Regions from separate parts of the Aestuariirhabdus sp. LZHN29 genome, predicted to be linked through region 2. Evidence: predicted binding sites of a transcription regulator. Region 2 holds the regulator's gene; the other holds the start of a gene.
What was found. The regulator sigma-54, encoded in region 2, starts transcription at its own class of promoters, with help from an activator protein. The targets are predictions, from matches to a motif close to TGGCACNNNNNTTGCTNT.

Region 1 (15,249 bases), on a different contig from region 2:
GGTGGATCCTTCCCGGTCGCTGGTTTTTGCGTCGGCGCAGCCGGCCGGCGGCCAGAATATGGGGCGAACCGATTATGCTGGCGACGACATCATAGGGGTCGGTTCCGTCACTATGGCGCTGTCGGCTAATAATTTGACTATGACGCGAAGTAACACCGCTGCCGATGCCTGGATTGGATGGCATCTGGTGGAGTTTGTGGGTTCGGGCCTGCTTCCCGACCCTATAGGCCTATGGCATCTTGATGAGAGCAGCTGGAGTGGCGCCGCCGGAGAGGTGACCGATAGCAGTGGTAACGGCAATAACGGGGTGGCGCAGGGTGGTGCCAGTACCGGCGCAGCCTCCCCCAAGCCGATAGAAGGTGATCCCGGAACCTGTAGTTACGGTGATTTCGATGGCGCGAATGGCTATGTTGAGATTGCCGATGACCCACTACTCGACGCAGGCGACAGTTTTACCGTAGCGGTCTGGGTGCGCAGTGACGGATGGCCGGCATCAGAGCTGAAGACCATCGTATCCAAGGACACTAACTATGAGTTTCATGTCAATACCAGCGGTAACGTGAACTGGTGGTGGCAAACTACCGGGCCAAACGCTACCCAGCAGCTGAATTCAACCACAAGCCTCACCCCGGGTCAGTGGCATCATGTGGTGATCCGTCATGCGCCAGGGGCGCAGACAATCTTTATCGATGGCGTGCCCAGCGGTAGTGCCAACTTCGGCGGAACCCCTCTGGCCAATACCCTGCCGTTGCTGATTGGTGATGACCGCATTGCGACACGTCGCTTTAATGGCGATATCGATGAACTTCGCATCTACGATCAGGTGTTGACCAACGCCCAGGTGGTCGATGTAATGAACCTGACACACCCCTGTGGAATTCCGCTGACCCAGTGTGAGGCAAGCTTTCCCAATGCGATGCAGACTCATACCATCGGCGGTGGCAACGTCGGCCGCATCACCTTCGGCAACAACGCACAGATTACCAACCCCACCGACCGCTTTCTATTTGCCGACCAGGTTGATACTCAGGCCGATTCCTGTTTCCCGTTATCTTGTCAGCCCAACAATAGCGCGGTGGATCAGTTGGATCCGGGTGCCTTTCAACTGGGCACCCAAGTAGAAGGTAATCTGCAGGTCCCCAACAATGGTAACGATACAATTGGCTCCAGTGGTGATACCGATTACAACAATATCGATGTGAGAAACGGGGCAACGCTGAATATCAGCCCCAACCAAAATGTCTATTTTATCGATGATCTGCGCCTCAGGAACGATGCGGTATTAAACCTGGTCGAAGGAGACTACTGGGTCCGCCGCCTGAGAGTTGGTCAGCGTGCCCAAATCAATGTTGTCGGCGCAGGGAGTGCGCGCCTGTTTATAAGAGATAATGTCACTTTTGGTGATGATAGTTTGCTTAACTCCCCGGCAGCTGGGGTGGCAGGGGATCCCAGTAAGTTGCTGCTCTATGGCTATGGAAACCTGACGACCAATAGCGATGTAACATCATCGGCTATCGTCTATTCTCAGGGGCGAACGGTATTTGGCAATAACGGATTCAACTACGGAGCCGCCACGGCTAATCGACTTAATCTGAACACAGGCGGGGCTTTTACCTACGATGCTAGCGCACTGTCCAATATGGATTGGGGAGCTCTGTGCCCAGGAGTGGGGTCCGCCGTCGACCACTTTACGCTGACCCACGTTAACAGTGCCATATTTTGTGACAGTGGCGGCGTTGTTGTGACGGTCAGCGCCCGGGATCTGCTAAACGACGTAGTGGATGATTATGCCGGTGCCATCACCCTCGACACCCAAACCGGCCGCGGTGAGTGGAGCCTTGTAAGCGGGGGTGGCAGCTTTGCTAACGGTGCCCCCGACGATGGAGTGGCCACCTATCAGTTTGTGGCTGGCGACCTTGGGGTCGCGCAGTTTAATCTGCTGTACAACGATGGAACCCCACTTCTACCCCTGCCTGCGAGCGTTACCTTACAGGTATACCAGAGCGACGATGTGGGCATTCGAGATGATGCCAGCTCCGGTTCTATCGACTTTTCCCCCGATGGCTTTACCCTGACCGCCAGCCCATTGCTGAATCCACCTGCCGCCCCCATTAACAAACTGATCCCTGTTCAGGTTTCAGCGATCGATTTTGATCTTCATATCGCCGCCTACGGTCAGACCGAAGATGACCCGCAGTGTGGTGTTATTGAATCCTATGAGGGCAGCAAAAATCTAAATTTGTGGATGACCCGGGTTAATCCCGCAGTCGGCCCTATAGTTGTTACCCGAGGGGGGGCGCCCTTAGGCGACGGTGAGGGGGCGGCCACTGTCCATGGCATCAACTTCAATCAGGGACAGGCGACCCTGGCAGGGTTGAACTACAAGGATGTGGGAGAGCTTAGGGTTGGAGCCAGTGAGGGAATCCTGCCAATACGAGGGGAGAGCGAAAGCTTTGTGGTGCGGCCGTACGAGCTGAGGCTGACTCAGGTTGCCGAAACTGCCAGCCTGACTAATACCAACCCTTCGCCACAGCCACCCACCCCGGTGTCGGCGACTGATACCCGCTTTATCGCCGCAGGTGACCCCCTGACCCTTGAGGTCGAATCCCTTGATGCAGAGGGTGATGTGACCCCGAGCTTTGGTGCTGAAGGAGAAACTGTAGGCTTTGATACGGCGCTGCTGCAGCCGTCTGGCGGTATCGATCCGGGCTTGGTAGACCTTAGTGGATCTATCGCTGGCGGTGTCTACACAGGTCAGCAGCGCTGGGACGAAGTCGGTTCGCTGTCATTGCGGCCTCGCGTGCTCGATGGGGATTACCTTGGCATCGGTACCATCGATACTGCGGCGATTCTTCGCACGGCGGTTGCCGTGGGACGTTTTATCCCCGCGTACTTTGATGTCAGCGCTAATGTCCCCCTGTTGAGGAACGGGGAGCCGGGGTGGTCCTGTGCGTTTACTTATCAGGGGCAGCCGTTCGGCTTCGCCACCGATCCCGAGTTGACGGTGACGGGGTACAGTCGTGTGAATACGGTGACGCAAAATTATGGCAATGACCTGTGGAAACTTTCCGGCTCGCTGGCAGCACGAAGCTATTCCGATGAGGCGGGACAGGGAGGAGACCTGCAGGTAGATAGTAGCGGGGCGACGGTTACACTGGCAGGGGACAATAATCTGGATGGATTGGCAATCCTGACGATAAGCGATGAATTGCTAAGCTACGATAAACTGTCTATAAGACCCACCGCCAACGACATCCCCTTTTCGGCGCAATTGTCACTGGATCTGGCGGCGACTGATTTAACCGATAGTGATGCCGTCTGTTATCGCGGAGTGGGGGGCGCCAGCGCCAGCTGTGAAGCCTACAGTCTAAGTGGTATCACCGGCACCCAGATTCGGTTCGGTCGCCTGCTGATTGAACCCGGGTTTGGTCCTGAGGTGTTGCCGTTGAATCTTCCCGTGACCGTACAGCAGTGGGATCAGGTGGTGGGCCAGTTTGGGTTTGTCACCAATGCCAGTGACAGTTGCACGGTGCTCTCGGTGCCACCGGTGGTGGATGCATTTGATATTGAGTTGACCGATTACAGCGGTAACCTGGACGCCGGGGAAACCACGCCCCTATGGGCCGGGTTCGTTGCGGGGACGGGTGCACTTAATCTGAGTGCGCCAGGGGTTGGTAATGAAGGCTCTGTCCGAGTGACGCTGCAGGCCCCCGTGGCGAACGACTGGCTACTGTACGACTGGTTTACGCTGGGAGCGCCTGCCAGTCCTGGCGCCACGGCAACCTTTGGTGTATTTCGTGGAGAGCAGCCCATGATCTATCGTCGCGAGGTATACCGTTAGAGGTCGTTGTCGCTGAGTTCCATATCGGCGCCATTCATTCCCAGCTCCTTGATTTTACGCGTCAGGGTGTTACGTCCCCAGCCCAGCAATAGTGCCGCATCTCGGCGTCGGCCGGCGGTATGGCTGAGTGCGACATCGATCATGATGCGTTCGAAGCTGGGAACGGCGCTGTCGAGTAGAGCGCTGTGACCTTTGGTAAGCTCCTGGTCTGCCCAGTTACGCAGCGCCTGCTCCCAGTTGCTGGTTGTAGTCGGCAGTTCTCCCTGTTCGGTCAATTCGGGGGGGAGGTCGGAAACCAGTACTTCGCGACCGGATGCCATGACGGTGATCCAGCGACAGGTATTTTCCAGCTGGCGTACATTGCCAGGCCATGCAAGATTGCGCAGGTACTCCTCGGTTTCGGGTTTCAGAAGCTTGGGCTCTACGGCCAACTCCTTTGCGGCCCGATTAAGAAAGTGGCGCATGAGTGGCGGTATGTCCTCGCGTCGATCGCTCAGTTTGGGTATGTGAACACGTATCACATTGAGCCGATGGAACAGATCCTCCCGAAAACTCCCCTCCTTAACCAGTGTCTCAAGAACCTGATGGGTTGCGGCGATAATTCGAACATCCACCTTAACCGGGGTGTGCCCTCCTACCCGATAGAACTCTCCGTCGGCCAACACGCGTAGCAAGCGGGTCTGGGTTTCAGCGGGCATATCACCGATCTCATCCAAAAAAAGCGTGCCCCCGTCCGCTTGCTCGAAACGCCCCTGGCGCTGCCCGGCGGCCCCTGTGAATGATCCCTTTTCATGCCCGAAAAGTTCGGATTCCATCAAGTCTTTGGGAATGGCAGCCATGTTGAGTGCGATGAAGGGGTTGTCTCTTCGCGGGCTGTGGCGATGTAGAGCGTGGGCGACCAGCTCCTTGCCGGTGCCGGATTCGCCATTAATCAGCACCGTGATATTGGATTGCGATAACCGGCCGATTGCACGAAACACCTCCTGCATGGCGGGTGCTTCACCGATAATTTCGGGGGTCTCCATGGCGTTGGGTTCGGCGAGCTGCGCCTGGTTTTCGCGGGCATGACTGAGGGCGCGCTTGACAAGGCTGGTGGCTTCGTCGACATCGAAAGGCTTGGGCAGGTATTCAAATGCCCCCCCCTGGTAGGAGGCAACGGCGCTATCGAGATCCGAGTGGGCGGTCATGATAATGACCGGTAGTTCCGGAAACTGTTCCTTGATCTGAGAGAGGAGTGTCAGGCCGTCGATACCCGGCATGCTGATGTCGCTAATGATCACCTCTGGCTGAACTTGGGAGATCTTTTGCAGTACCTGGTCCCCGCTTTCAAAGCTGGAGGTGGTAATCGCTTCCTGCTGCAGTGCTTTTTCGAGCACCCAGCGTATGGAGCGGTCGTCGTCAATAATCCATACGTTGCTTTGGTTCATGTTCCGCTCCGGGAATCTAACAGGAAAGGGGAAGGTAAATGGTAAAACAGGTGTTGCCAGGCACGGATTCGCACTCCAGTACGCCTTGATGGCGGGCAATAATGGAGTGGGCAATACTAAGCCCCAGGCCCGTACCCTCGGCTCGACCGCTGATCATGGGATAGAATATTTGATCCTTGATGGCTGCGGGGACTCCCGGGCCGTTGTCGATCAGATCGATGCGTACCACCAGCCGGTGGCGATGATTGCCGATAGTCAGCTGTCGCTGGGTGCGTGTTCGTATCGTCAGGATGCCGGAGGTCAAGCCCTCGGCTCCGGACTCCATCGCTTGCATCCCATTGCGTGCGATATTGAGCAGGACTTGCATCAACTGCTCGCGATCTGCGCTGACATCGGGGATGCTGGGGTCATAATCCCGCTCTATGGCCAGAGCGCCTTGCGCTTCGGCATTGACTAGTTGGCACACCCGCTCCAATAGCTCATGGATGTTGAGATCCAGCAGGTTGGGTGGCTTAACGGGTCCGAGCATCTTGTCCACCAGGTTGCTGAGACGATCAGCCTCCTCGATGATGACGTTGGTATAATCTTGCTGCTCGGGGCCATCGAGTTCGCGGGCCAGCAATTGGGCCGCGCCGCGAATACCTCCGAGGGGGTTTTTGATTTCGTGGGCTAGACCTCTCACCAGGATGCGGGTGGTCTCCTGCTTGGAGTGCATCTCCTCTTCACGACTAAGGCGTTTGAGGCGATCCCTTGGTAGTAACTCAAGAATAAGATGGGTACTCGAGTCGGTGAGGGGGGTGACCACGTAGTCCACTTCGAGTTGTGCGCCGGTATGGAGATACAAAGTAGCTTCCCACTTTGTGAAGGGGTTGCCGTCACGGAGCGCTTGAAGCAGGGCGTCGGTGGCAGAGGGGTTTTCTACAAAGAGGTCAGACAGGGGTTGGCCGTGCAGGCGGTTGTCACTGGCTTCCATCAGGGCTTCGGCGGCGGGATTCATGTAGATGATGCAGAGGCGGTCATCAAGCACTACGACAGAGGTCGACAGGTTTTCTAAAAGTTGTTGATGAAGGCCGGACATGAATCCTCGGGTAAAACAGCAGAGAGTCGCAGCTTAACTGCAAAAGGTGAGCCAAAATGTACCACGCGCCCCTTTTTGATCCTCTGTCCCAGAGACTCCCTATGGGGTGGGGCTCCAGAATGAGGCAAAGGCGGTTACCGATAAATGAGTATAGGGGGCAAAAACAAAAGGCGCACCAGTTTGGTGCGCCTTCTTTTTGGGTTGCCTTCTAGTGGGTCAGTTGGCGGGGGTAGCGCGGGGGGTACCCAGGTTTGCGCGATGGACAAATACCTCAACACGACTGCTGATGAGCGTCTTGCCTTTGCGATCTACAACCTGAACCTCAAGCGTGTGCGCTCCTCGATCGATGTTTGTCAGGGCAAATGACAGGCTCTTTTGGCGCTTGTCGAACGGGTTTCCGTCGATCAGCAGGCGTGCGCTATCACTTTCGCGCATCTCAGGGTCGGTGGCGGCGACCACCTGAAAGTCTCCGGCTCCACGGATGGTTTCTCCGGGTTCAGGAGATAGAATTTGTAGCGAGGTGTAGCTGAACTCCTGGGAGGGTGTCTCGCTGTCATCCGGCTCGGAATCGTCCGGTAAAGGTTTGACTGCCGGTGGGGATACGGTCGTCATCGGTTTCAGCTTAACCGCTTCGGAAGCCTGCCCTTCTGGCGGGTTGTCGGTAAATGTGACATTGCCTGCTGGGTCCACCGTGCGGTAGATCTGGGCACCCATGGTCGGGGTGCTGGTCAGTGCCCCAACCGTTATCAGGACGAAAAGTCGCTTAATCATCTACAAGCCTCCATTGCTCTATCATTTGAGTATAAGCTATTCCTGCCGGAAACAAAAAAGCCCCGCAGGGCGGGGCTTTGGTGGGGGCGGGAAGACCCGCTCCGATGGCAAGTATTAGACGCTGTAGTACAGATCAAACTCAACCGGGTGAGTGGTCTGGCTAACGCGCACGCACTCGTCATTTTTCAGGGCGATGTAACCGTCGATCATATCGTCGGTGAATACTCCGCCAGCGGTCAGGAATTCACGATCTGCGTCCAGCGCGGCCAGGGCTTCTTCGAAGCTGGTGGCTACGGTTGGGATCTCGGCAGCCTCTTCGGCTGGCAGGTCGTAGAGGTCCTTATCGGCAGCATCGCCGGGGTGAAGTTTGTTCTTGATGCCGTCAAGGCCCGCCATCAGCAGGGCCGCGAACGTCAGGTAAGGGTTACCTGTCGGGTCAGGGAAGCGAACTTCGATGCGACGCGCCTTGGGGCTGTTCACGTAGGGGATACGGATAGAAGCGGAGCGGTTACGGGCGGAGTAAGCCAGCATAACAGGAGCTTCGAAGCCAGGAACCAGACGCTTGTAGGAGTTGGTAGACGCGTTCGCGAAGGCGTTGATCGCCTTGGCGTGCTTGATTACGCCGCCGATGTAGTAAAGGGCGGTATCGGACAGGCCAGCATAGCCGTCGCCAGAGAAGGTGTTGTCACCGTTCTTGGAGATGGACATGTGAACGTGCATGCCGCTGCCGTTATCGCCGACCAATGGCTTGGGCATAAAGGTAGCCGTTTTGCCGTAGGCGTGGGCAACGTTGTGTACGCAGTACTTAAGGACCTGAACCTCGTCAGCCTTCTTCACCAGGGTGTTGAACTTGACGCCGATCTCATTCTGGCCAGCAGTACCGACCTCGTGGTGGTGTACTTCAACCTCAAGACCCATGGCCGTCATGGCGTTGCACATAGCGCCGCGCAGGTCGTGCATGGAGTCGACAGGAGGTACGGGGAAGTAGCCGCCCTTAACGCCCGGACGGTGACCGGTGTTGCCGCCTTCAAACTGGGCGTTGGAGGCCCAGGCAGCTTCTTCGGAATTGATCTCGTAAGAGCAGCCGGAGATGTCGAATTTCCACTTTACGTCGTCGAATACGAAAAACTCGGGCTCGGGACCGAAGAATGCGGTATCGCCGATGCCGGTAGATTTCAAATACTCTTCTGCGCGGTTAGCAACAGAGCGTGGATCGCGTTCGTAGCCCTGCATAGTCGAAGGTTCAACGATGTTGCAGCGAACAATCAGGGTGCTCTCGTCGGTAAAGGGATCCATAACAGAGGCGCTGTCTTCAGGCATCAGGATCATGTCAGACTCGTTAATGCCTTTCCAGCCCGCGATGGATGAACCATCGAACATCTTGCCCTCTTCGAAGAAGTCGTCGTTAACTTCGCCGACGGGGATAGTGACGTGCTGCTCTTTACCGCTGCTGTCGGTGAATCGTAGGTCGATCCACTTAACATCGTTATCTTTAATCAGTTTCAGAGTGTTCTCTGACATCTCGTTTCCTCCAAAAGGGCATTAAGTGTGGTGGTGTAGCCCACCATTTACGCTGATCTGTCCGTTGCCAGGTTGGTGACGATGCAGAACCAAAATCGTGACCCAAGATAAAGCAAGGTGTGTGCCACTGTATAAAACCACCTCCAGAGAGCTGAAATAGGGGGCTCCGTAGAGATAGCTTTGGCGCACCTCGGCCATAAAGGCACCAAATCAGTGCTGTAATCTTGGTTGCCGCACCAATTTGGTGCTTTTGGGTTGAGGCATGCCTCGGGATGGGGAGAAATCTTTACAGATGAATCCTTCCAGAAGCAGTGCCGAGTCTACCCGCTTTTTGTATAATGTACCGCCTTATTTTTTCCCCCTCAGATGACCCGTCGAATGAAATTTATCGTTAAGCTGTTTCCCGAGATCACTATCAAGAGTAAGCCGGTGCGTACTCAGTTTGTGAAGAAGTTGCGCCGCAATATACGTACGTTGCTCAAAGTGATCGACCCCGGTGTCGAGGTGCAGGGTGTTTGGGATCGGGTTGAGGTTGTGCCGTCAAGCGAGGATGAAGCCCTTTGCGCGCAGCTCATCGAGCGTCTAATGAGTACGCCGGGCATTGCCCATGTACTGGAGGTCAGTCAGCATCCGTTTGAAACCCTACACGATCTGTTCGAGGTGACCCTGGCCGAAGTCGGTGACTCTCTCGCGGGCAAGACTTTCTGTGTGCGGGCCAGTCGAACGGGTAATCATGAGTTCACATCCCATGAGGCGGAGAAATATGTCGGCGGTGGGTTAAATCAGCACGCCGACTCCCTGGGGGTTCGTTTAAAAGATCCCGATGTTACGGTGCGGCTAGAGATCCGCAACAAGACTCTGTCGGTGGTGCGTCGTCGACACGAGGGTTTGGGCGGTTTTCCCCTGGGTACCCAGGACCCGGTGTTGTCGTTGATCTCCGGGGGCTTCGATTCCACGGTCTCAAGCTTTCTTATGACCAAGCGGGGAATCAATACCCACTTCTGCTTCTTTAACTTGGGCGGCAAGGCTCATGAGGTAGGGGTGAAGGAGGTCGCGTACTATCTGTGGAATAAATTTGGCTCTTCCCACCGGGTAATGTTTGTGTCGGTTCCGTTTGAAGAGGTGGTGGCCGAAATCCTTACCAAGGTGGATAACTCGCAGATGGGGGTGATTCTCAAGCGCATGATGCTGCGAGCCGCCAGTGAGATTGCCCGCGAGATGAAGATAGAGGCGCTGGTCACCGGAGAGGCGGTCGCCCAGGTATCCAGCCAGACGTTACCCAATCTGGCGGTTATTGATGCGGTAACGGATACCTTGGTGTTGCGTCCGCTTATTGCGATGGATAAGCAGGATATTATCAATATCTCCCGGCGTATCGGCACCGAAGAGTTTTCCAGCCATATACCCGAATACTGCGGAGTGATATCGGTTAACCCAACCACCAGGGCGCGTAAGCACCGGGTTGAGCGGGAGGAGGAGCGCTTCGATATGGCGGTTCTGGAGCGCGCCATCAAAAGTCGTGAAGCCGTGCCGATTAACCATATCGTCGGTCAGCAGGAGCAGCAGCGCGCAGTGGAAACCCAGCAGGTCAGTAGTGGTGACGTGGTTATCGATATTCGCCACCCTGACGAGCAGGAGCTGAAGCCGCTGCAGCTCGATGGGGTAGAGGTGATTCATCTGCCCTTTTATACCCTACACAGTCGCTTTGGCGAGCTGGAGAGTGGTCGTCAGTACCTGCTGTACTGCGAAAAAGGGGTGATGAGTCAGCTGCACGCCATGCATCTGCGGGGCGAAGGTTTTGCCGATGTCAGGGTTTATCGTCCCTGAGGTTGGCTAGAAGTTAATGCAATCCGTGCATTTGTGCGGCGCTGCTGTATAATTCGCGCTCTTTTTTCGTTGAGGTCTCGATCGTGATCGAAAAGTTACGCAACATTGCCATCATTGCCCATGTCGACCATGGTAAAACCACTTTGGTGGACAAGCTGCTACAGCAATCCGGCACGCTGGAGCGCCGCGATCAGGGCGTCGAGCGCGTCATGGACTCCAATGATCAGGAGAAGGAGCGCGGTATTACCATTCTCGCCAAAAACACGGCGATAGAGTGGGAGGATTACCACATCAACATCGTAGACACTCCCGGGCACGCCGACTTTGGTGGTGAGGTGGAGCGTGTGATGTCGATGGTTGACTCCGTTTTGCTGTTGGTTGATGCGGTTGACGGGCCAATGCCCCAGACCCGTTTTGTGACCCAAAAAGCGTTTGAGCGTGGCCTTAAGCCGATCGTTGTCATCAATAAGGTTGACCGTCCAGGCGCCCGTCCTGACTGGGTTATGGATGAAGTTTTCGAGCTATTCGATAGGTTGGGCGCGAGTGATGAACAGCTCGATTTTCCGGTTATTTATGCTTCTGCGCTGAACGGCGTTGCCGGTGATGATCCCGACAACCTGGCGGAAGATATGACGCCTTTGCTGCAGATGATTTGTGACAAGGTTCCTGCACCGGATGTCAGTGTCGAGGGCGCCCTGCAGATGCAGATCTCGGCGTTGGATTACAACAGTTACGTCGGAGTTATCGGGGTCGGCCGTTTGACCCGTGGTACCGTCAAGCCCGGTACCCAGGTGGTTGTGGTCGACGCCGAAGGCAAGACTCGTAAGTCAAAAATTTTGAATGTTATGGGTTATATGGGGTTGGAACGAGTCGACACACTGGAAGCTCGTGCGGGCGATATCATCTGCATCACAGGAATCGATAAGCTCAATATATCGGACACTATTTGCCATCCGGACCACCCCGAGGCACTGCCGCCACTTACCGTTGATGAGCCGACAGTGAGCATGACCTTCCAGGTCAACGACTCTCCGTTTGCGGGCCAGGATGGCAAGTTTGTCACCTCGCGTAATATCAGCGAGCGTCTTGAGCGCGAGTTGATTCATAACGTTGCGCTGCGCGTCCAGCCTGGTGATACACCGGATAAGTTCAAAGTGTCCGGTCGTGGTGAATTGCATCTGTCGGTATTGATTGAAACCATGCGTCGTGAAGGCTTCGAGATGGGGGTTTCCCGTCCGGAAGTGGTTCAGAAAGAGGTGGATGGTGTTATTCAGGAGCCCTTTGAGCATGTCGTAATCGATGTTGAAGAGGCGCACCAGGGTTCTATCATGGAAGAGATGGGGTTACGCAAAGCCGAGATGACCAACATGGAGCCCGATGGAAAGGGGCGCGTTAAGCTCGAGTTTATCGTTCCTGCACGGGGTTTGATCGGCTTCCGCGGATTATTCCTGACCTTGACCTCCGGTTCCGGAATTATGACCAGCATCTTCGATCACTATGGTGAGGTGAAAGACGGAGAGCTCGCATCCCGTCAGAACGGTGTGCTGGTCAGTATGCTCAAAGGTAAAACGGCGGCCTATGCGCTGTTTAACCTGCAGAGCCGTGGCCGCTTGTTCCTTGGTCATGCGGTGGATGTTTATGAGGGACAAATCATTGGGCTGCACTCGCGTAGTAATGACCTCGCGGTTAACCCGATCAAGGGTAAGCAGCTGACCAACGTGCGTGCTTCGGGCACGGATGAAGCTCTGACCCTGAGCCCTCCTGTAACCCACACACTTGAGCAGGCGCTGGAGTTTATCGAAGATGATGAGCTGGTCGAAGTGACGCCCAATCATATTCGTCTGCGCAAGAAATTGCTGACCGAAAATGAGCGTAAGCGCGCTTCCCGCGGCTAGGTTCTAATAAGCGCTTTGTAATAGGCTCGGATCAACGCCTCGCAGCTTTCACTGCGGGGCGTTTCAGGGTAGTGTTAGGGCAGCCCGGTAGCTTGCTAAGGATGCGCTATGTTTACCCTCTATCCCGCGATAAAACCCCGTGAACGATACACCCTTAAGGTGGACTCGCCCCATGAACTTTATGTGGAGGAGAGCGGGAGCCCGGATGGCATTCCTGTGTTGTATGTACACGGCGGGCCTGGCATGGCCTGCGATAAGCACAGCCGCCGTTTCTTTGATCCGGAGATCTATCGGATAATCCTGTTTGACCAGCGTGGAACCGGTCGTTCAACACCTCACGCGGAGCTGGATGGTAACGATACCTTGGCCATGGTTGAGGATATCGAGCGAGTGCGCGAGTTCATGGGCGTCGAGAAATGGGTGCTGTTTGGTGGTGCCTGGGGCGCGACACTGAGTTTGCTGTATGCCCAGCGCTACGCAGAGCGAGTTCTGGGTATGGTGTTGCGGGGCGCTCTGTTATGCCGTGATAAGGATATACGTTGGATCTTTCAGGAGGGGGCCAGCCGTATATTCCCGGACTATTGGCAGGACTTTTGTGATCACGTCCCTGCGGAGGAGCGTGATGACCTGTTGAAGGCTTATTATCGCCGCTTGACGGGTCCCGACGATCTGGCGCGTATGAGTGCAGCCAAGGCGTGGGCTCAGTGGGAGGGACGCTGCGCCTCCCTGCGGCCCAATCAGAATTTGCTCGATACCTATGCAGACCCCCATCGTGCGAAATCGATGGCGCGGATGCAGTGTCACTATTTTATTAATCGCGGCTTCATCGAAGAAAATCAAATTCTCGACAACATGGATGTGATCAGCGAGATACCCTCGATCCTGGTGCATGGTCGTTACGACATGATCAGTCCGCTGGACAACGCTTTCGAACTGCAAAGCCGCTGGACCCGGGCGGACCTGCACATCGTTCGCGATGCGGGGCACTCCTCGATGGAGCCCAGTATCTCCGATGCATTGATCCGGGCGACAGACGAGATGGCCAGACGCTTACGCCCTGAACTGCGTCCCAGCGAAGGATAAGCTGGCCGCCATGAAGGCTTTGATTCAGCGAGTGTCTAGCGCGAGTGTGTCGGTGGCCGGCGAGTCCGTCGGGGCTATCAATGGGGGTCTGTTGGTTTTGCTCGGGGTGGAGCGGAATGACACGGCGGAGATCGCCGAGCGCCTGCTTGACCGCCTGCTGCGCTATCGGGTCTTTTCCGATGCAGAGGGCCGAATGAACCTGAGTCTTGCCGATACGGGTGGCGGGTTGCTGCTGGTGTCCCAGTTTACCCTGGTGGCCGATACCCGTAAGGGGCTGCGCCCCGGTTTTAGTGGTGCGGCCACACCCGAGCTGGGCAAGGCGCTTTACGAACATATGTTGCAAAAGGCTCATAGCTCCCATCCGCAGGTGGCGTCAGGACGGTTTGGTGCCGATATGCAGGTGAGTCTGCTTAACGACGGGCCGGTGACCTTTCTGCTGGAGATGAATTGATCCCTGCTTTAAAAATCGTCCAATAGCTTCCCGACGATCAGGGGGATCGCATTTTCGACTCGCTGGATTCTTGGGCCGATGTGAAATCCGCCAAAGCCTGCCTGCTGTAATTTTTCTACCTCATAGGGAATAAATCCACCTTCGGGCCCAATGGCGAGCAGACTCTCCTGTTCGAGCCGGTGGGGTGCTGGCTGGTTGCTTCCAGGGTGCGCGACCAGACAGCGCTTGCCTGCGGCCAGTAAGGGTAGCCGATCTTCGACAAAGGGCTTGAAGCGTTTTTCCAGGGTAATGGTGGGTAGCCGGGTGTCCCTTGCCTGCTCCAGCCCCAGTATCAATTGCTGGTGGATCGCTTCGGCTGACAGCCAGGGAGATTGCCAGTAGCTTTTTTCGACGCGGTAGCTGTTTAGCAAAACCACGTGCTTGATGCCCAGCGTGGTAACGCATTGCAGCACTCGTTTGAGCATTTTGGGGCGAGGTAGTGCCAGTAACAGGCTGAGGGGTAAGGGTTTGGGAGGGGGGTGGTCGAGGTCAAGTTGGAGCTCGGCGACCTCGTCGCTGAGCGCAGTGATAACTCCGGTCCCCATCAATCCGTTGATTTCCCCAACCCGCAGCTGGTCGCCCTCTGTCGCACGGTGTACCTGACGAATATGTTGTAAGCGGCGCCCGCTAACCTGTACGCGGTTACCCTGCCGTTCGTCGGCAGATACCAAAATCAGGTTCATGGCGCTTAGGGGGTGGCTTCTTTGGCCTCCTCCTCCTCTTCATCGTCGTCTTTTTTGGGGAGCAAGCGTCCGAACAGGATGCCGATTTCAAACAGGAACCACATGGGTAGCGCCAGCAGTGCCTGAGAGATAACGTCGGGAGGGGTCAGGAGCATACCCAGAATGAAGCAGCCGACTACCACGTAGGGGCGTTTCTGACCAAGGCTTTGTACTGTAGAGGCGCCGGACCAGATCAGCAGAACCGTTGCGATGGGGATCTCGAATGCAATCCCGAATGCGAAGAATAGTTTGAGTACGAAGTCCAGGTAGCGGTTGATATCGGTCATGATGGTGACATCGGACGGGCCAATACTGGTAAAAAAGCCGAACACCAGTGGGAACACAATGTAATAGGCGAACGCTATTCCGGCGTAAAATAGCATGACGCTGGAGAACAGCATGGGGATAGCGATCCGCTTCTCGTGCTGGTAGAGGCCGGGAGCAATAAAGCTCCAGACCTGATGCAGGATGAAGGGGATTGCAAGAAAGATCGACAACACGATGGTGAGCTTAAACGGGGTCAGGAAGGGGGACGCGACTTCGGTCGCGATCATGGTGGACCCTTCCGGTAGAAAAGCGCGCAGCGGCTCGGAG
Region 2 (15,249 bases):
CCTGTTCTCCTCGGGAGTTTCGTTTGATGAGACATCCTCGCACTTATCTTTTAAGGAGGGGGTGATTACCACGGCGGAACCCTCCACCGTGAATGGTCCCAGTTCGGATTTCAAATTCAGTGGCACGATTGACCTGAACGCGAACCATATCGACTCTGAGCTAGTGGTCACGCTACCCCTAACCGCGAGCCTGCCCCTTTTGGGGCTAGTACTGGCGAACCCGGTTATTGGTGGAGGGTTATTGGTGTTTGACAAGTTGCTGGGCGATCAGGTGCAGCAGTTTGCCAGCGTGCGCTATAGCATCGAAGGAGATGCGGATAGTCCCGAAGTGCAGGTTGAGCAGTTGTTTGGTCGCCAGTAATGATGTTTGGCAGGGACCCACGTAGGAGTGTTAATAAATGAAAGCTTGCCGTATTGCCCTCGTACAGATGAACTCCGGTGTTGATATAACGGAGAATGTGTGCCGGGCTGAGACCGCCATCGCGGAGGCGTCTGCTCGCGGGGCGCAGCTGGTTGTGCTGCCAGAGTGCTTCGCCAGTTTCGGTGGTGGCGAGCTGGACGATGTAGTGCAATCGCTTTATGACGCCGATGTCGTCGGTCATCTGTCCAGGCTCTGCGCTACCTATTGCGTGTGGCTGGTGGCAGGAACCCTGCCGGTGACTCTTGCCGAGGAAGACGACCGGCGCGCCCACTCCCGTTGTTTCGTATTTGACAGCCGGGGGCAGGAGGTGAGTTACTATGACAAGATTCACCTGTTCGATGTGGATGTGGCCGATACAACCGGCTGCTATAGAGAGTCTGTAGATTATCAGCCTGGGGGTCACCTAACCCTCATTGAGACCCCCTGGGGGAAGCTGGCGCCGTTAATCTGCTACGACCTTCGTTTCCCTGAACTGTTTAAAGCGTTGGCTCTGCAGGGTGCAGAGATCTTCTGCCTGCCATCGGCGTTTACTGCCGTGACCGGGCAGGCGCATTGGGAGCCACTCCTTCGCGCCAGGGCAATTGAGAGTGGAGCCTACGTGTTGGCCGCCAATCAGTGTGGTCAACAGGGTTCCCGTACGACCTGGGGTCACTCGATGGTAGTGGATCCCTGGGGTAAGGTTTGTGAAAGCGCTGGCGCTGACCCTCAACTGGTCATTGCCGATCTGGAGCCCAATACGCAGCTCCAGGCGCGACAATCGATTCCCAGCCTGCAACACCATAAGCTGGAGAAGGGCTGGTACCCGTTACCGACCCGTCATGACGCCCCTAGCGGCGCGAACAACGAGTAGATACTACCTATGACCGATATTCTGGAGATTGCGAAGGAGCGTTTGCTGCTGCCGACAGGGCTTTCGGAGCAAAACGTGCAACAAGTGCTCGACAGCATGCTGGGGCGCAACCTGGATGCGGCCGACCTCTATTTCCAGAATTCACGACACGAATCCTGGGTGCTCGACGATGGCATCGTGCGTGAAGGCAGCTTTAACGTCGATGGGGGCGTAGGGGTGCGCGCCATCAGCGGTGAAAAAACCGGCTTTGCCTACTCTAATGAGATTGTGCTGCCGGCGCTGCAGCAAGCGGCGGGGGCGGCTCGCAGTATTGCCGCCCAGGGTCAGCAGCGGCAGGTATCGATCCGGCAGCGCAGTTCGATACGTGAACTCTACCAGCCTACCAACCCCCTCGATTCCCTCCCCCAGCAGGATAAAGTAGACCTGCTGAAGCGGCTTGATGCCGAGGCGAGGGCGCTGGACCCGAGAGTGAAACAGGTGACCGTCGGCTTATCCGGATTGTTTGAAACCGTCATGGTTATGGCCAGTGACGGCACCCTGGCAGCCGATGTACGCCCTCTGGTGCGGCTTAATGTGAGTGTAATTGCCGAGTTGGATGGACGCCGGGAACGGGGCTCCAGCGGTGGCGGTGGACGATGTAATTACGATTATTTTATGCAGGGTGACCGTGCGTTGACCTATGCGCGCGAAGCGGTCAGGCAGGCCTTGGTCAATCTGGAGGCAATTCCTGCCCCTGCGGGTGCTATGCCGGTTGTACTGGGGCCGGGCTGGTCCGGAGTGCTGCTGCATGAGGCGGTAGGTCATGGGCTGGAAGGCGATTTTAACCGCAAGGGCAGCTCTGCCTACGCCGGGCGTATTGGTGAGCGGGTCGCTTCACCGCTTTGCACCATTGTTGATGACGGTACCCTGGCCGGACGCCGGGGTTCGCTCAATATGGATGATGAAGGTACGTCTACCGAGTGCACCATGCTGATAGAGAAGGGGGTTCTCAAAGGCTATATGCAGGACAAGCTGAATGCACGCCTGTCCGGCGGCACGTCGACGGGTAACGGTCGACGTGAATCCTATTCGCATTTGCCGATGCCGCGGATGACCAACACCTATATGTTGGCCGGGGAGAGCGATCCCCAAGAGATTGTTGCGTCGGTTGAACGGGGTATCTATACCGCTCATCTCGGCGGAGGTCAGGTGGATATCACATCGGGCAAGTTCGTTTTTTCAACCAGCGAAGCCTATCTGATCGAAAAAGGGAAAATCACGACACCGATCAAAGGCGCGACCCTGATCGGCAACGGCCCCGATGCAATGCGGCTGGTGAGTATGGTGGGTAGCGACCTGGAGCTAGACACCGGTATCGGCGTGTGCGGGAAGGAGGGGCAATCGGTGCCGGTAGGGGTTGGTCAGCCCACGCTGAAAATCGATGAGCTCACCGTGGGCGGGACAGGCTGAGTAGGCTCAGGCCTTGTCGATGATGATCGTCTCGTCGGCATAAAACGAGGTGGAGCGCTTCAGGTCGAGAGCAAAGTGCTTACCCTCGGTCAGGGTTTTAACCATCTGCTGCCACTCTTCGCTGGCGGTGGCTTCAAAGCTTGCCTTGGGTTGGTCGAACCACATTTCCACAACACCATCGAAGGGGGCTTCAAACTGTTGGCGCTGCTGCAACAGTTGGTTTTCTTCGACTTGCAGGGTGAGGCTTTTGGTCAAGCGGCGGCAGCCCAGTTTGACCGCAACGGAGCGAATAAACTGCTCAAACTCCGTGTTCCAATAGTCTCGAAATTGAAGGGCACTGACGTCGGCTTTGCGCCGAAAGCAGAGTATCTGTTTTATCACGCTAGTCTCTCCCTGAAAAAATCCTTACTCGGCAAGTTCCGACTGCTCACGCAGGTAGCGAAACAATTTGCGGCTGCTCGCTAGGGGTTTCTGTAATTCCAGTTCTTTGCGGCTATTGCGTATCAGCTGCCGCAGGTGCTGGATATCGGCCGCTGGATAGGTATCCAGATACTCCTGAAGCGTCTCGTTACCTTCGCTGATCAGTCGTTCACGCCAGCGCTCGAGCTGATGGAAAATTCGGTTGTACTCTGCGCTGCTGGTATCGAGACGATCCACCGCTTGTTGCAATGGCTCCAGATCCTCATCGCGCATCAGTTTTCCGATGTACTGGCGGTGGCGTTTAAGCGCGTTGTTGCTTTTTATTCGACGTGTTTCTTCCAGTGCCCTGCGGAGTCGTTCAGTGATCGGCAGTGAGGTCATGACGTCGGGTTTAAGGTCGAGCAGGCGCATACCCAGTGCTTGCAGCTCGTGCATTTCGTTTTTGACCTGGGTCTTGCTCTTATAATCTTCGTCGTCGAAATCGACCGATTCGTTGTCTTGTTCTGGGCGCATGGGGGAGACGATCTGTGGCTTCGAAATGGGTAGGTGACTATTGTAAACCGATCCTGCTGGAATGTCTGTTTTGAGCGAAAGGCTTGTTCGCTAGCCCCCTGCAGGTAGAATGGATCGTTACCCCCTAGCCTGGTGATACAAACCATGACCTCAGTCCCAAATATAACACCGCTGGATCTTCGTCAGGAGCAGTCCCGCTTGCAACAGTTGGTGCAGGATATTCTGCTGGAGGCTCGCAAGCAGGGAGCCAGCGGGGCAGAGGTGGGTGTCAGCCTGGATAACGGGCTGACCGCCAGTGTGCGCATGGGGGAGGTGGACACGGTCGAGTTTAATCATGACCAGGGTTTTGGCATCACCCTCTACTACGGCCAACGCAAAGGTTCCGCCAGTACCTCTGACAGCAGTCTGCAAGCGATCATTGATACCGTGGAAGCGGCCAGTAATATCGCGCGCTACACATCGGAGGACCCTTATGCGGGCCTGGCCGATGCCTCCATGATGGCGACCGACCTGCCGGAGCTTGACCTGTACCACCCCTGGGATGTGGAGGTGGACCATGGGCTGGAGATCGCCACTCGTTGCGAGCAGGCGGGGCTCGATGTCTCGGAGCAGATAACCAATTCCGAGGGAGCAAGCCTCTCAACGCATCAAAGCTGCCGGGTGTACGGCAACAGTCATGGTTTTATGGGCAGCTACCTGGCCTCAAGGCAGAGCTTGAGTTGTGTGCTGATTGCGGGCGAACAGGAGCGGATGCAGCGGGATTATTGGTATGCCGTGTCCCGTAAGCGAGAGGATCTGGAAAGTCCTGAATCGATCGGTACCCAGGCAGCCAATAGAACCTTGCAGCGCCTCGATCCCCGAAAGATACCAACCTGTCAGGTCCCGGTGCTGTTCGCTGCAGAGGTTGCCAGTGGGCTACTGTCCCATCTGCTGGGGGCGATCAGTGGGTCAAGCCTGTATCGTGAAGCGAGTTTCTTATTGAATCAGCTGGATAAGCCGCTGTTTCCTGAGTTTGTCAGCATCTATGAGCGGCCCCGCTTGCGAGGTGGCCTCGCCAGTGCGTCGTTTGATAATGACGGTCTGGCGACTTACGACAAATCCTTTGTGCAAGATGGAGTGCTCTGCAGTTATCTGTTGGGCGCCTACTCGGCGCGTAAATTGGGTATGACCAGCACCGCCAATGCCGGGGGGGCGCACAACCTGCGAATCAGTGATAGCGGTTTGGATGCCCCGGCGTTACTGCGGCAGATGGGTAGCGGTTTATTGATTACCGAGCTGCTGGGGCAGGGGGTTAATCTGGTAACCGGGGACTACTCGCGGGGAGCCAGTGGGTTTTGGGTCGAAAATGGGGTGATTCAGTATCCGGTATCGGAGATAACGGTCGCGGGTAACCTGCGGGATATGTTTGCGAATGTCGTCGCGGTGGGGAATGATGTGGATCACCGTGGCAATGTGCAGGCAGGTTCCATCCTGATTGATGGTATGACCGTAGGGGGCGACTAGGTTTTTCGGTCGAGAGCTTACTCTCCCTCGCCAAAGAAATCGTTGACCAGCTCGCTGATCGCTTGCAGTGCCCGATCCTCGTCGTCGCCGTCGATGCGCAAATCAAGCTCGGTGCCTTGGCTGGCTGCCAGCAGCATCACCGACATGATGCTTTTGCCATCGACCATGGTGGTGCCGCGCCCCACTTCGATACTACTGCCGAAAGCGGCCGCCGTGGTCACAAATTTTGACGCTGCTCGGGCGTGGAGTCCGAGTTTGTTGATGATATGAATCTTGGTTTCTATCATTGTCGCTACTGTTATTATATTTTATTGTTTTTGCGCGGTGTGCAGTTCGCGGTGACGAACCTGAACGTTTTGAATCTGACTACTAAAGCGTCGGGTCAGCTCTTCGCTGATGTATACCGAGCGGTGATGGCCGCCGGTGCAGCCGATGGCGATGGTCATGTAACTTCGGTTTCCCGCCTCGAATGCTGGAAGCCAGCGCTCCACAAAGTCACCGATATCAGCCAGCATCTGCTGTACCTCAGGTTGTTCTCCCAAAAAATCCCGCACGGGTTTCTCGAGCCCACTGAAGCCCCTCAGGTGCGCTACCCAATAAGGGTTAGGTAAACAGCGTACATCAAACACGTAATCGGCATCAATTGGTATGCCTCGCTTGAAACCAAAGGACTGGAATAGCAGTGCGAGACTGTCGTCCGTGCGCATCGCAACACGGGTACGAATCAGGTCGCGTAATTCGTGCAGTGATAGTGCGCTGGTATCCAGAGTCAGTTTTGCTCGATTCTTGAGGGGGGCCAGGAGCTCACTTTCGGCGAAAATGGCCTCTTCCAGCGAGCATTTGTCATTGGACAAGGGGTGGCGTCGCCGTGTTTCACTGAAACGCTTTAGCAGGGTAGCTGGGTCTGCATCGAGGTAGATCACCTCGCACTGCACGCCATTATTGGTTAGTTGGGCCAGTATCTCGGGGAAGCGTTTAAGGTCCGCGTGCATGTTGCGTGCGTCGATGCTGACAGCGGCATTTCTAAGTGACTGCTCGCTTGAGATCTCTGCGGCTAGAGACCCCAGTAAGCCTGCTGGCATGTTGTCCACACAGTAGTAGCCCTGATCCTCGAGCACGTGCAGCGCGCTACTTTTGCCGGATCCCGATCTTCCACTGATGATTACTAATCGCATTTTGCTGGTTCCACTTGCCGACTGGTGCGTGCCGCGCCCTGTTTCTGGTGTGGTGGGTGTTGACCGCGTAAGTCACTGAGCTGGCAGTATACCAGTTGCATTGTGGCAGGTCTGCGATTTGGGAGATCAGTCGAGGGGGGCGATCGCCATTTGATAGAGTTCGGTACTGCTCTGCGCGGCGCGCAGGCGGTTACGGTAGCTGGCATTGTCCAGCCGGCCGGCCAGAGCCTGCAAAATCGCCAGATGCTCGTTAGTCGCTTCGTTGGGGACAACGAGGGCAAAGATGATATCTACCGGGAGCTCGTCCATGGCGTCGAAATTGACACCCTCAGACAGTTTGAGCAGTGCCGCCACAGGTTCTGTACAGGAGGTGAGTCGGCAATGGGGAATCGCAATACCTTTGCCAAAGCCTGTGCTGCCGAGGCGTTCACGCTCAAACAGGCCGTTAAACAGCTCGTCGGCTGTTATCTCCTGCCCTGCCTGGGCGAGAGTTTCGGCAAGTGTTTCGAGTACGCGTTTTTTACTGCCGCCTTCCGCAGCGCAGAGGCTGCGGTCGGGGCTTAGGAGGGATATAAAATTCATAGCCAGATCTAATTAACGGGCGAGATTCTTTTCCTTGTGTTTCATGAGCTGGCGATCCAGTTTGTCCGACAGCATATCAATGGCCGCGTACATGTCTTCATGGACGGCAGTTGCGTGGATGTCCGCACCGCGGACGTGCAGATTGGCCTCCGCTTTTTGTCCCTCTTTTTCGATACTGAGGGTTACGTTGACGCTGGTGATGCTGTCAAAGTGTCGCTCAAGACGATCGACTTTAGTTGCTACGTATTCACGCAATGCTTCCGTTACATCAACATGATGACCACTGATATTGATTTGCATGCGTTTTCTCCTGAATGTTTGTTACATGATGTTGAGTCGACGTCGTGTCAGGCTCAAGTGTATGCCTCTGTTACCGATCATATCCGAGGCTCGATATCTCAATGTTGTCGCCAATCAATATAACCTATACCAGACGTTTCCTTTCGTTAGAAGGAGCAATTGATAATGACTCCCGGTATTTGGCAATAGTGCGGCGAGCAACCTGAATTCCCTGCTCAGCAAGCAAACCCGCTATCTTGCTGTCACTCAATGGCTTTTTTGGGTTCTCTGCGGCCACAAGCTTCTTGATAATAGCCCTGATTGCCGTAGAGGAGCACTCTCCTCCACTGGCGGTACTGACATGGCTTGAGAAGAAATACTTGAGCTCAAATATGCCGCGGGGGGTGTGCATGTATTTTTGCGTCGTTACCCGGGATATGGTGGATTCGTGCATGCTGACCGCTTCGGCGATATCGTGCAGTACCAGCGGTTTCATCGCCTCTTCACCATACTCCAGAAACCCGCGCTGATGCTCAACGATCTGGGTGGCCACCTTCATCAGTGTTTCGTTTCGGCTCTGCAGACTCTTGAGAAACCAGCGGGCTTCCTGCAAGTGGTTTTTCAGGTAGGTGTTGTCTGAACTGTTATCAGCACGTTTGACCAGCGAAGCGTAACCCGAGTTGATGCGGACTCGGGGCACAGAGTCCGGGTTCAGCTCGACGGTCCAGCGGCCGTTCACCTTTTTTACGGTGACGTCGGGTATGACATATTCAGGCTCGCTGCTTTGAATGCTTGCCCCGGGTTTTGGGTTGAGGGTCTGGATCAGTTCAATCGCAGCTTTGAGATCGGCCTCTTTGAGACGGGTTTTGCGCATTAATTGAGCGTAATCATGGGAGCCCAACAAGTTGATGTGTTTCTCAACCACCAGGGCCGCTGAACCCAGGTGAGGGGTGGTGGTGGGCAATTGGGCAAGCTGGATTAACAGGCACTCGCTGAGGGATCGAGCCGCCACACCGACTGGATCGAACTGCTGAAGACGGTGTAACACCGCTTCAAACTCATCCAGTTCAATGTCCAGATCCTCTTCGATGCCTTCCATCAGCTCTTCGCAGCTACAGCTGAGATAGCCATCGTCCTTGAGTGCGTCAATGATGGTAATGGCTATCGCCCGGTCGGTGTCGGACATAGGTGTCAGGTTAAGCTGCCACTCCAGATGGGACTGAAGGGTTTCTGAGGTGCTGGCTCGCGTGGCCGGATTGTACTCATCGTTGTCGGACGAGCCCGACCCCGAGGAGGGCGGCAGACTGGATTGATAAACATCATCCCAGGCGGTGTCAACGGGCAGATCTTCCGGGATATTGTCCTGCCAGTCGTCGGACATCACCTCATTTTCGTTGTTGGCACTGTCGGCGCTTTGCTGATCCTGCTGCTCAGCCTCTTTTAGGCCGTTGTTTTCAGCCTTGTTGTCGAACTCGCTACCATCTTTTGCGCTTTCTTGCTCGGTCGCCGCCTCATTATCGGAACCCTCTTCGGGCTCGAGCATGGGGTTGGATTCGAGGGCTTGTTGAATCTCCTGCTGCAGATCCAGGGTAGAGAGCTGAAGTAGTTTGATGGCTTGTTGCAGCTGAGGCGTCATCGTCAGCTGCTGGCCCATTTTCAGGACTAGGGATGGTTTCATAAATAATACAATGTCCGGTCCATAATCTGCGCATCACTCCCGTTGGGTTTTCCGGTCGCATCCTGCTCCGGCAAAAATCTTGCATGGTTCTATTATAGGGTTGAACGGGATGAATGCCTATATGCGAAATTCGTGTCCCAGATAAACGTCTTTCACTTTCTGGTTATTCATCACGGCCTCGGCATTACCCTCGGCGATGATCTTGCCTTCACTAACGATATAGGCAAGCTCACAGATATCCAGTGTTTCGCGAACATTATGGTCTGTGATCAGCACTCCGATGCCCTTGTCGCGCAGGTGGCGGATCACATCCTTGATGTCATTGACCGAAATGGGGTCGACCCCGGCGAAGGGCTCATCGAGCAGGATAAAGGCGGGTTCCGTGGCTAGCGCCCGCGCGATCTCTACTCGTCTGCGCTCTCCACCCGACAAGCTGATACCCTTGCTGTTGCGAATATGGGTGATGTGGAACTCCCGCAGCAGGGCTTCAAGTTTTTCCAGTCGCTGCTTGCGATTGAGATCCTTGCGGGTTTCCAGTATGGAGAGGATATTCTCGGTAACGGTTAGTTTTCGGAAAATGGAGGCTTCCTGGGTCAAATAGCCTATGCCCTGGCGTGCGCGGCCATGCATTGGCAGGCGGGTAATATCCACACCATCGATTAAAATCTGGCCTCCATCGGACTGCACGAGCCCGACAATCATATAAAAACTGGTGGTTTTTCCTGCCCCGTTCGGCCCTAGTAAGCCGACAATCTGGCTACTGGAGATGCTGATCGAAATATCTTCGACCACCTTTCTTCCGCGGTAACTCTTTGCCAAGTGAAGTGCTTTAAGGGTTGCCATGGGGATATCTACTGCTTGACTTTGGGTTGGATAATCATTTCGACACGGTTGCCGGCCTTGCTGCTGGAGCTTCCGCTCTGGGCATTAACCGCCTGGGTTGTCATGTTGTAGTGGATCGTTTCGCCGGTAAAGGAGTTGCCCTCCTGCAGCAGGCGGGCGTTCTTAAGTAATTTCACCTGATCGCTGGCAACGGAGTAGTCGATGGTATTGCCATAGGCTTTGATGATCTCCTTGTCGGCGGCAGGCTTCTCCCGGTAGTGGGCAGGATTGCCTTCCGCCACCATACGGGTGACATTTCCCTCCTTGGTGTAGAGCGTGATTTTGTCGCCGCTAATATGGATAGTGCCTTGGTTCATCGTCACATTGCCGGTGTAGATGGCTCGCCCAGCGCCTTCATCAATATCGGCAGTGTCCGCCTTGATTCGAATAGGTTGGGACTGGTCTTCCGGCAGGGCGTGGGCGACAGCGCTAAAGAGCGCGCTGGCTAACAGGCCGATAATCAAGGAGCTATTGGGCTTCATAGGTGCCTCTGACGTTGGACAGCAGTTGAACTTGGTCCTGGTTAAGGTTGGCTTTCATCCCCACCGCACGAGTCACGCCACTGGGTGTAGTAATGGTGACAGGTCGGTTGGTGGACGCCAGCTCCTGCCCAGAGTATAGGGTGATGAAATCGGTATCAAGGCGTCCCCGTTCACTACCATCTTGCGCCAGCACTCGCATCACCACATCATCCCATAGCTCCAGATCTTCGCTGCCTGGCAGCAGTTTTCCAGAACGTGCGCTGATGTGGCGCTCGCCGTCCGCCTTTAACAGTGTCATTCGTGGCTCACTGATCATCGTGGTGTCGTTGTGGGGGTAGTGGTTGACCTCCACGGCATTGAGTCGGTGGTCAAGGGCGCCATGTTCGTTGTATCGGGTTAGCTGGGCGTTTTGCATATAGAAGTCGACCTCCTGCCGCTCGCGAGGGTCAGTGTCTGGCGGAGTCAGGGCTTGCCGCAGGGGGGTGTTCTGGTAGAGGTAAAATCCCCCATAGGCGAGCAGTATGCCCCCTAGCAGTGCAATGAACAGCGCTCTCACAGATAACGGTCCAGTGCGTCCTGCAGTTTCCCTTGTGCGGCTAACAAGGCATCGCAGAACTCGCGCGCCGCGCCGTTACCGCCGTTGGTCTCGGTGACGGCGCAGGCGTGCTGTTTGACGAAAAAATGGGCGTTGGCAACAGCTGCCCCCAGTCCAACCTGCCGAATAACGGCCAGATCCGGCAGGTCGTCACCGAGGTAGGCAACCTCATCCAGCGTCAATCCCAGTGTGGGTAGCAACTCTTGCAGGGCAACCAGCTTGTCCTCACGGCCCTGGTAAACGTGGGTGATGCCCAGATTGGTGGCGCGACGTGCCACCAGTTGCGAGCGGCGCCCGGTGATAATGGCAGTCTCGATACCGGCCTGTTGCAACATCTTGATGCCTTGCCCATCAAGGGTAGAGAAGGCTTTCAGCTCTTCGCCGTTTTCACTAAACAGTAACTGGCCGTTGGTGAGCACGCCATCGACGTCAAACACCGCCAGGCGAATACGTTGTGCGCGGGCAGTTAGGTGGCTGAACATCAGACGACTCCCGCACGCAGCAAGTCATGCATATTGAGGGCACCTACGGGTTTGTGCGCAGTATCGACCACAATAAGGCCGTTAATTTTGCTCTCGTCCATGATATGGACCGCTTCGGCGGCGAGCACTCCCTGGGTGACGGTTTTGCAGTTGCGGGTCATGACGTCATCGATTGAGGTGGTTGCCATGTTGAGCTCGCGGTCCAGTGAGCGGCGCAGGTCGCCATCGGTAAAGACCCCGCTAAGGGCGCCATCTGTAGTGGTGATGGCGGTCATGCCGAGTCCCTTGCGGGTCATCTCCATGAGTGCATCACGCAGGGGGGTGCCCTCCACAACGATGGGCAGGCGCTCACCGCTGTGCATGACGTCGTCAACCTTGAGCAGCAAGCGGCGACCGAGGGTGCCACCGGGGTGGGAGAAGGCAAAGTCCTCGGCGCTAAAGCCGCGGCGTTCAAGCAGTGCAATGGCCAGCGCATCTCCCATGACCAGCGACACCGTGGTGCTGGAGGTGGGGGCAAGATTGAGGGGGCAGGCTTCCTGTGTTACGCCGGTGTTCAGGTTAACATTTGCCGCCTGTGCGAGGGCAGAGTCGGGGTTGCCGGTCATGCTGATCATGGGCACACCAAGCCGTTTGAGTAGCGGGATCAGGGTCACCATCTCGCCGGTATTGCCCGAGTTGGACAGGGTGATGACGACGTCATCGACGGTGATCATGCCAAGGTCGCCGTGACAGGCTTCGCCCGGGTGCACAAAAAATGCGGGGCTGCCGGTGCTGGCCAGGGTCGCAGCCATTTTGGTACCGATGTGACCCGATTTGCCCATGCCGACCACTACGATGCGTCCGCGGCAGTTCATCAGCAGTTCGCAGGCCGCCTCGAAGTCGCCGTCGATGCGTTGCAGCAGTTCGCCGATCGCTTCCTGCTCCATGCGCACCGTGCGCAGGCCTGACTCCTTGAAACTGGTTGGGTGGCTCATATTGCTATTACCATGGGCTAGAGAGTGAAGTACAAGGCGACATAATACGCACTATAACAGGCAAAGAGAATGCCGCCGCTGTAGCGTCCAATCCCCCCGCGGCGCAGTGCTAGCCACGCCATGGCCGCCAGTAACAGGGTCAGTGCGAGCATGCTGGCATAGTCGCGCAGCAGGATCTCGGTCTCGAAATGGGTCGGGGCGATCAGGCCCGGCATTGCCAGTACGGCTAACAGATTGAAAATGTTGGACCCTACGATGTTACCCAGGGCGATATCGTGGTGCCCCTTTAGAGCGCTGGCAACAGATGCTGCCAGCTCGGGCAGACTGGTGCCGATCGCGACGACGGTGAGGCCTATCACAAGGTCGCTGACGCCGAAAAGTAGTGCGATCTCCGTTGCTCCCCAAACCAGTGCTCGAGCACTGACCAATAACACGGTGAGGCCGACCAAAAGAATCGCCAGCGCTCGTGCCAGGGGAATATCGGGAATCTCATCGGCTTCATTGTCGGCGAGCTGCTGGTTCTCGGCAGCCAGTGGTGGTTTTTGCCAACGAAACAGCAGGTACAGGGTGATCGCCAGGCCCGACAGTAACAGGATACCGTCGACCAGGCCCAGGTGCAGGTCAAGCAAGCACCACCCTGCAAGCAGGGTAATGGCCACCAGAAGCGGAATCTCCCGTAATATGAGGGAATTTTTAACGGGCAGTGGTGCGATCAGTGCGGTGATCGCCAAAACGAGGCCGATATTGGCGATATTGGAGCCGATCGCGTTACCGGCCGCGAGTCCGGCATGGCCATCCATAGCCGCCATGATCGATACCAGTATCTCGGGTGCCGATGTGCCCAGCGCTACGACCGTGAGACCGATCAGTAACGGAGACATCCCCAGCTGTCTGGCCGTGGCTGCAGCGCCCTCGACAAATTTGTCGGCACTCCAGATCAAGGCGGCGAACCCGGCTATTATTGAAAGCATTGCCAACAACATAAAAATGACCGTTTAAAAAGGGGGCTAATTAAAGAGATTATCATCTGCGAATGCAAGCATGCCTGCACTTGGTCGCTAGAGGGTAGCAGGGCGCACTGGTAGCGGCACCCATAAGTGATTAGAATGCGCGGAAGTAACCCGTTAGGGAATTATGTGCATTTAGCCCGGCTTATCATTTAGGTTGGGGTTGATGCCAAGGAGTTGGCGAGCGGAATGAGTGCTTTTGATGATCCTTATGTAGAGATGTGCGGGCTGAGTTTTCGGCGCGGGAGTCGCATCATCTTTGATAAGGTCGACATTAAGATTCCTCGCGGCAAAATTACCGGCATCATGGGTCCGAGTGGTACCGGTAAGACGACTCTGCTCAAGTTGATCGGGGCCCAGTTGAAGCCGGATCAGGGGTGTGTCCGGGTCGATGGCCAGGATGTCACTACCATGAGGCGCGGTGAACTATTTTCTATCCGCAAGAAAATGGGCATGTTGTTCCAAAGTGGTGCGCTGTTCACGGATCTTAGCGTATTTGAAAATGTGGCCTTCCCGTTGCGGGTGCATACCCGGCTTGGCGAAGCGCTGATTCGCGACCTGGTGTTGATGAAACTGCAGGCGGTGGGACTGCGGGGTGCAAGAGACCTGATGCCCAGCGAGCTGTCAGGAGGGATGGCGCGGCGAGTGGCGCTGGCCAGAGCCATTGCCCTGGATCCGCAGATGATGATGTACGACGAGCCCTTTGTCGGACAGGATCCGATGGCGATGGGGGTGCTGGTGCAGTTGATACGCATGCTGAATGATGCCCTGCAGTTGACCAGCGTGATCGTCTCCCACGATGTCCATGAAACCGCGAGTATCGCCGACTATATCTACGTCGTGGGGGATACCCATGTGCTCGGATTTGGTACGCCGAAAGCGATGCTTAACTCTCCCGACCCGAGGATTCGCCAGTTTATGCAAGGCCTGCCGGATGGCCCTGTTCCATTCCATTACCCTGCCCAGGAGTATCGGCGGGATCTGATAGGGGAGCAGGATGCATAGTATTCTTGTCAGGCTACGCCTTATAGGTCGCTCGGGGTTGGAGCGCCTGGAAGCGCTGGGGCGGGCATTTATTATTTTGCTGGGTGCTATTTTTGGGCGCTCACTGTTCGGCTCCCGTTATCAGCTGTTGGTGGCGCAGCTCTACTCGGTTGGGGTGCTATCACTGATTATTATCACCGTCTCCGGACTCTTTATCGGTATGGTGCTGGGGTTGCAGGGCTACAATATACTGGTCAAATACGGTTCCGAAGAGGCCGTGGGGCAGATGGTGGCCCTGACGTTGGTGCGTGAGTTAGGGCCGGTGGTGACGGCGCTGCTGTTCGCCGGGCGCGCGGGATCGGCCTTGACCGCGGAGATCGGCCTGATGAAAGCGACCGAGCAGCTTTCCAGCATGGAGATGATCGGTATCGACCCCCTTAAACGCATCGTTGCGCCACGTTTTTGGGCAGGGTTTATCTCCATGCCTTTGCTGGCGCTGATCTTCAGCTGCGTAGGTGTGATCGGCGGTGCGATGGTTGGAGTGAATTGGTTGGGTATCTATGAAGGGTCCTTTTGGGGAGTGATGCAGAACTCCGTAACCTTCGAGGGCGATGTGCTCAACGGAATTATCAAGAGTGTAGTGTTTGGTTTTGTGGTGACCTGGATTGCGGTTTTCCAGGGGTATGACTGTGTGCCTACGTCAGAGGGGATTAGTCGGGCGACCACTCGTACCGTCGTGCATTCATCCCTGGCGGTGCTTGGGCTGGACTTTATTTTGACCGCAGTGATGTTTGGAGGGTAGTGAACATGCGCATGAGAACGGTGGAGATCAGTGTGGGGGCTTTTATTGTGGCCGGGATGCTAGCGCTGGTTATGGTGGCTCTGCGGGTCAGTGGTCTTTCGATATCTGCGGCCGATAACGATTATCGACTGGTAGGGTATTTTAGTAATGTGGGTGGGCTGAGCTTGCGTG

Region 1: a site for sigma-54 is predicted at 6,383-6,400, ahead of glnL (nitrogen regulation protein NR(II)). Genes of this name have one in related genera too.

The regions. Positions count from the first base shown of each region.
Region 1 covers NZ_JBNIEU010000001.1:416,435-431,683, reverse strand. The annotation lists gene ACP3PW_RS01965 (DUF6701 domain-containing protein) at 1-3,841, shown strand, start outside; gene ntrC (nitrogen regulation protein NR(I)) at 3,838-5,268, opposite strand; gene glnL (nitrogen regulation protein NR(II)) at 5,285-6,346, opposite strand; gene ACP3PW_RS01950 (DUF4124 domain-containing protein) at 6,563-7,117, opposite strand; gene glnA (glutamate--ammonia ligase) at 7,232-8,638, opposite strand; gene thiI (tRNA uracil 4-sulfurtransferase ThiI) at 9,017-10,465, shown strand; gene typA (translational GTPase TypA) at 10,549-12,360, shown strand; gene pip (prolyl aminopeptidase) at 12,469-13,443, shown strand; gene dtd (D-aminoacyl-tRNA deacylase) at 13,454-13,894, shown strand; gene ACP3PW_RS01920 (16S rRNA (uracil(1498)-N(3))-methyltransferase) at 13,903-14,616, opposite strand; gene tatC (twin-arginine translocase subunit TatC) at 14,622-15,249, opposite strand, start outside.
Region 2 covers NZ_JBNIEU010000002.1:190,897-206,145, forward strand. The annotation lists gene ACP3PW_RS07525 (YhdP family protein) at 1-361, shown strand, start outside; gene ACP3PW_RS07530 (carbon-nitrogen hydrolase family protein) at 399-1,271, shown strand; gene tldD (metalloprotease TldD) at 1,281-2,720, shown strand; gene ACP3PW_RS07540 (EthD domain-containing protein) at 2,727-3,101, opposite strand; gene yjgA (ribosome biogenesis factor YjgA) at 3,126-3,653, opposite strand; gene pmbA (metalloprotease PmbA) at 3,798-5,156, shown strand; gene ACP3PW_RS07555 (HPr family phosphocarrier protein) at 5,174-5,443, opposite strand; gene rapZ (RNase adapter RapZ) at 5,465-6,331, opposite strand; gene ptsN (PTS IIA-like nitrogen regulatory protein PtsN) at 6,458-6,913, opposite strand; gene hpf (ribosome hibernation-promoting factor, HPF/YfiA family) at 6,926-7,213, opposite strand; gene ACP3PW_RS07575 (RNA polymerase factor sigma-54) at 7,338-8,870, opposite strand; gene lptB (LPS export ABC transporter ATP-binding protein) at 8,988-9,713, opposite strand; gene lptA (lipopolysaccharide transport periplasmic protein LptA) at 9,722-10,234, opposite strand; gene lptC (LPS export ABC transporter periplasmic protein LptC) at 10,221-10,790, opposite strand; gene kdsC (3-deoxy-manno-octulosonate-8-phosphatase KdsC) at 10,787-11,311, opposite strand; gene ACP3PW_RS07600 (KpsF/GutQ family sugar-phosphate isomerase) at 11,311-12,285, opposite strand; gene ACP3PW_RS07605 (calcium/sodium antiporter) at 12,303-13,256, opposite strand; gene ACP3PW_RS07610 (ATP-binding cassette domain-containing protein) at 13,482-14,297, shown strand; gene mlaE (lipid asymmetry maintenance ABC transporter permease subunit MlaE) at 14,299-15,078, shown strand; gene mlaD (outer membrane lipid asymmetry maintenance protein MlaD) at 15,084-15,249, shown strand, end outside.